DNA from 2 places in the Geodermatophilus sp. CPCC 205506 genome. Region 1 is predicted to be linked to the other one. Evidence: predicted binding sites of a transcription regulator. Region 1 holds the regulator's gene; the other holds the start of a gene.
The links. The regulator LexA, encoded in region 1, represses DNA repair genes until DNA is damaged. The targets are predictions, from matches to a motif close to TCGAACANNTGTTCGA.
Positions count from the first base shown of each region.

Region 1 (2,383 bases):
TGACTGACACCCGTCGACCGTAAGTCGCCGGACCGCCACTCACGGTTAGCAACTCGGTACGGACAGTTGACGAACATGGGAACCCGGCCTTGTGGCCAGTCGCCGGGTCGACGTGTCTCCGTGTCGACGACTCAGGGAAGCCGCAGCGCCTGACCGGGGACGACGACGGCGCGGTCGAGGTCGTTGAGCGCCTCGATCGCGTCGACGACGGCGCGGACGTCCTGCTCCGGCCCGGCGACCTCCGCCGCGATCGACCACACGGTGTCCCCCGCCTGGACGACGACCGTGCTCTCACCCACCAGCTGGAGGTCGCCGGGACCGCCGGTCACCAGCGGCCCGAGCCATGAGCCCAGGGCCACCCCCACGCCGAGCGCCAGGACCGCGGACAGCCGGCGCGCTCGCCGGGTCAGCCGCAGCCCCGACGTGGCCCGGCGCCCCGGCCGGCCACACCCGCCGCGCACGGTGCGGTCCACGGACGGCACGGCCGTCACGGGCCGCGCGGGCCCTGCTCCCGGCCGCGCGCCCGGCACACCCGGACGCGCACCGCGCGCCGCACCCGGACGGGCCGGACCGGTCGGCACGGGCGGTCGGGCGGCGCCGACGCGCGCCTCACCCGACCGTGTCACCGCAGGACGCGGGGCGTGCTCGCGGGGTGACCCGTCCGCCGCCGGGACCACCCGGAGACGGGGCCGCCAGGGCACCTGCACCGCGTCGTCGAACTCCAACACCGCCTGCTGCACCTGTGCCACGACCACTCCTCCCGAGGGAACTGCCGGACCATCGAACGCTTGTTCGATTCGAACGTCTGTGCGATGTCTACCGGACGGGTCCGACGAAAGCCACAGCGCCCCACCCGGACTTCGAACATGTGTTTGATCCAGCGCGTCCGGCGCGCTACGGTCCATCCCGACGGACGAGACGCGCTGCGCAGAGCAGCCGGCGAGGAGGCGACGGTGGCGGAGAAGAGCGGGACGTCAGGGAATCGCCGGGGGGCGGCTGGCGCGCCGGCGACCACCGAGACGGCATCCGTGCGCACCTTCCCCGACCGCGGCGAGGCCGGGGACGGCCTCACCCAGCGTCAGCGACGGGTGCTGGAGGTCATCCGCGACTCCATCGAGCGGCGTGGCTACCCCCCGTCGGTGCGCGAGATCGGCGAGGCGGTCGGGCTGTCCTCCGCCTCCTCGGTGGCGCACCAGCTGACGGTGCTGCAGAAGAAGGGCTGGTTGCGCCGCGACCCGAACCGGCCCCGGGCGCTCGACGTCCGGCTGCCCGGTGACACCGCGAGCGAGACGGTGCAGCCGGCGCCCCTCCCGGCCGTCGCCGGCGAGCAGGTCCCGGCCCCCACGTACGTGCCGCTGGTCGGCCGGATCGCCGCCGGTGGTCCCGTGCTGGCCGAGCAGGCCGTGGAGGACGTCTTCCCGCTGCCCCGCGAGCTGGTCGGCGAGGGCACCCTGTTCATGCTCAAGGTCGCCGGCGACTCGATGGTGGAGGCGGCGATCTGCGACGGCGACTGGGTGGTCGTGCGCCAGCAGCCCAACGCCGAGAACGGCGAGATCGTCGCCGCGATGCTCGACGGCGAGGCGACGGTGAAGACCTACAAGCGGCGGGACGGCCATGTGTGGCTGATGCCGCACAACCCGGCGTACGAGCCCATCCCGGGCGACGAGGCGACGATCCTGGGCCGGGTCGTCACGGTGCTGCGCCGGGTCTGACGCGGCGCCGGCGCGCCCGTGCCGCCGCCGGAGGCACGGGCGAGGACCGCCGGCCTCGTCGGGCACCGGCGGCACGGGCGAGGACCGCCGCCCGTGCAGGTCACCGGCGGGACGAGGGAGGCCCGCAGCCGCGGGTCAGTCGCGGCGGCGCAGCCTCCCGCCGATCCAGACCACTGCCGCCGCGATCACGGCGGCGACCACCCCGGCGGCGATCGGCGACACGCCTCCGCCGACGAGTCCCTCCGAAGCGGCTGCCTCGTCGCCGGCCGGTGCCGGGCTGGGGGGCTCGGCCAACGGCACGACGGTGATGTCGCTCGGCAGGCCCTCGCTGGCCACCACCACGCCGCTGCCGTCGGCCGTGAAGCTGATCGCCTCCCCCTGCGGGGACTCGGGCAGTGCGATCCGGGTCGGCTCGGCAGCGAGCGCGCCCGCGACGTCGGACCCGGACAGCGGCCAGACGTAGGCGTCGGTGTAGGTCCGCAGGGCCAGGAGGCGCCCGTCCGCCGAGACCGCGCCACCGGTGACCATCAGCTGCCCGGCCCTCCCGACCGGGCCGCCGGGCGTGCCGGTCACGGTGAACTCCACCCCGGCGACCTCGGTCAGCCCGACGACGCCCGAGCCGACCAGCGCGGCCACGGGCCGGAACACCTTGCTGGCACCGAGGACCTCCT
Region 1 covers NZ_JALPKP010000008.1:50,408-52,790, reverse strand. Annotated here, with positions in the region: gene MY520_RS06555 (hypothetical protein) at 1-10, opposite strand, end outside; gene MY520_RS06550 (LysM peptidoglycan-binding domain-containing protein) at 132-473, opposite strand; gene lexA (transcriptional repressor LexA) at 1,029-1,712, shown strand; gene MY520_RS06540 (hypothetical protein) at 1,848-2,383, opposite strand, start outside.

Region 2 (2,383 bases), on a different contig from region 1:
GGCGAGCTCCAGCTCCTCGGGGATGCCGCTCTGCCGGATGATGACGTGCGCGCTGGAGCCGCGGTCGACGCGCACGCCGGGCCACCGCTCGACGGTGGACACCGCCCCGCCGAGCACCTCGTCGCGCTCGACCACCTCCACGCGCAGTCCCGCCCGCGCCAGGTAGCAGGCCGCGACCAGCCCGTTGTGCCCGGCGCCGACGACGACGGCGTCGACGGAGGTGTCGGCGCCGGTCACGCGCGGTCGGAGCGCGGGGGCGGCGGCCGCAGCGGGAGGCGGGCGCCGAGGATCGCGAACGGCCGGGAGTCGCCGGGGAAGTGGTAGTTGCGGGCGAGGTCGACGAAGCCGTCGGCGTGGTACAGCCGGAAGGCCTTGGTGTCGTTGTCCGGGGTGGACAGCAGGGCCGCCGGGTGGGACAGGCCCTCGAGCAGGGCGTGCAGCAGCTGCCGGCCCAGCCCGCGGCTCTGGTGGTCGGGGTGCACGTGCAGCTCGCACACCTCGAAGCCGCCGGGCAGCCAGCGCTTCGCCGTCCGCCGGTCCAGGGCGGCGCGCACCTGGTCGTGCCACCACTGGCCGGGCGCGACGAGGTAGCCGTAGCCGAAGCCGACCAGGGTCTCGCCCTCGGGGGACTCGACGAACGCGCCCACGGCGCGGAACCCGGAGCGCTCGGTGTGCTGGATGGCGTAGCCGTACCGGCCGGCGACGACCGACGGCGCGTAGCCCATGGCCGCGCCGTAGATGGCGAGCGCCTCGTGCATGTGGTCACGCAGCCACCGGGTGGGCAGCTCGGTGACGCGGGCAGCCGGCGTCGTGCCGGTCACGGAGCCGCCTCGGCGAGCGTGGTCGGGCCGGTGCCCACCTCGGCCGCGGTGCCGTCGGTCAGGCGCAGCAGCTCGTCGTAGGTGGTCGGGAAGACCGCGTTCGGGTGCCCGGCGGCGGCCCACACCTGCTCGTACCTGGCCAGCTCCACGTCGACGAGCGTGCCGATCGGCTCGGGGTGCCCGATCGGCGCGACGCCGCCGATCGGCTGGCCGGTGTGCCGGCGGACGAAGTCGGGGGAGGCGGGGGCCAGACCCGGGACGCCGAGCAGCGCGGCGACCTTCCCGACGTCGACCCGGTGGGCGCCGCTGGTGAGCACCAGCAGGGGCGCGCCGCCGACGTCGAACACCAGGCTGTTGGCGATCGCCCCGACCGGGACCCCGAGCCCGGCGGCGGCCGCCGCGGCGGTGCGGGCACCCTCGGGGAGCTCGCGCACGTCCCCGGCCGCGCCGGCCTGGGCCAGGAGGTGGGCGATGGCCGCCACCCGCGGGTGCTCGGGTCGGCTCATGGGTCGAATCCTGCCATCGCCCCCCGGCCTCCGCTGGGGTCCCCGACGCGCCCGCCGCCACACCCTGCGCGCCCCGCTTGACGTCGTCAGCAGGGTCGGGTCTACTCGACGTGTTCGAACACGCGTTCGAACACACGTGCCGGCCTCCCACCGCACCCGGGTCCTTCCCCACCCGGTGCGGTGGGCCGGGGCCGGCCGGGCGGCGCGGAGCGGTGGGGAGTCTGTCATGAGCCGGGTGCTGGGTGGGGTCGGCGGTCGGGTCGGTGAGGAGGTCCAGGTCGAGCGCGGGGCGCTCGGTCCGGCACAGTTCTGGCGCGGGCAGTCGCGGTACGTCGTGGGCGAGCTGCTCGACTCGTGGGTGGAGACCGCGCCGTGGTGGCAGCGGGAACCCGAGGCCGCCGGGGGCGCCTCGGCCGAGCTGGTCGCCACCCGCGAGGTGTGGCGGGTCGAGGCGGTGCGGGCCGGCCGGTCACGGATGAGCTTCGCCGGTGTCTTCGACCTCAGCTGGGAGTCCACGGTCAACCGCTGGTCGCTCGTGCGGGTGCACGACTGATGGGCGCCGTCCGCGTCATGGCCGACCAGCTGCCCCTGCCCCCGCCGCTGCCCCCGGCGGCCACCCAGCTGCTCGACCAGGCCTCCCGGGCGCTGGCCGAGGCGGCGGCGAGCACCGATGCGCGGCAGCGCTACGCCACCGCCCACCTGGGCGCGCTGCGGGCTGCCGCGGCGGTGCTGGCCGCCCGCACCCGCCCGGAGTCCGGTCGCCGGCGGCCGCGCAGCGCCTGGGTGCTGCTCGGCCAGGTGGCGCCGGAACTGGAGGAGTGGGCCACCTTCTTCGCCGCCGGTGCCGCCAAGCGGGCCGCCGCGGAGGCCGGGCTCTCCCGGGCGGTCACCGAGCGGGAGGCCGACGACCTGGTCCGCGACGTCGGCGCCTTCCTCTCCGTGGTCGAGACCATCCTGGGCAGCACCCCGGCGTCCGAGTCCCCCCGGCGGGCGCGGCCGCGGGTGGTCGGCGGCTCCGAGCACCGGAACGGGAAGTGAGCGAGCTCGCGAGCTCAC
Region 2 covers NZ_JALPKP010000026.1:78,258-80,640, forward strand. Annotated here, with positions in the region: gene MY520_RS16020 (phytoene desaturase family protein) at 1-237, opposite strand, end outside; gene MY520_RS16025 (GNAT family N-acetyltransferase) at 234-821, opposite strand; gene MY520_RS16030 (YbaK/EbsC family protein) at 818-1,327, opposite strand; gene MY520_RS16035 (DUF6504 family protein) at 1,554-1,880, shown strand; gene MY520_RS16040 (SAV_6107 family HEPN domain-containing protein) at 1,880-2,365, shown strand.
Region 2: a site for LexA is predicted at 1,442-1,457, ahead of MY520_RS16035 (DUF6504 family protein). Genes of this name have one in related genera too.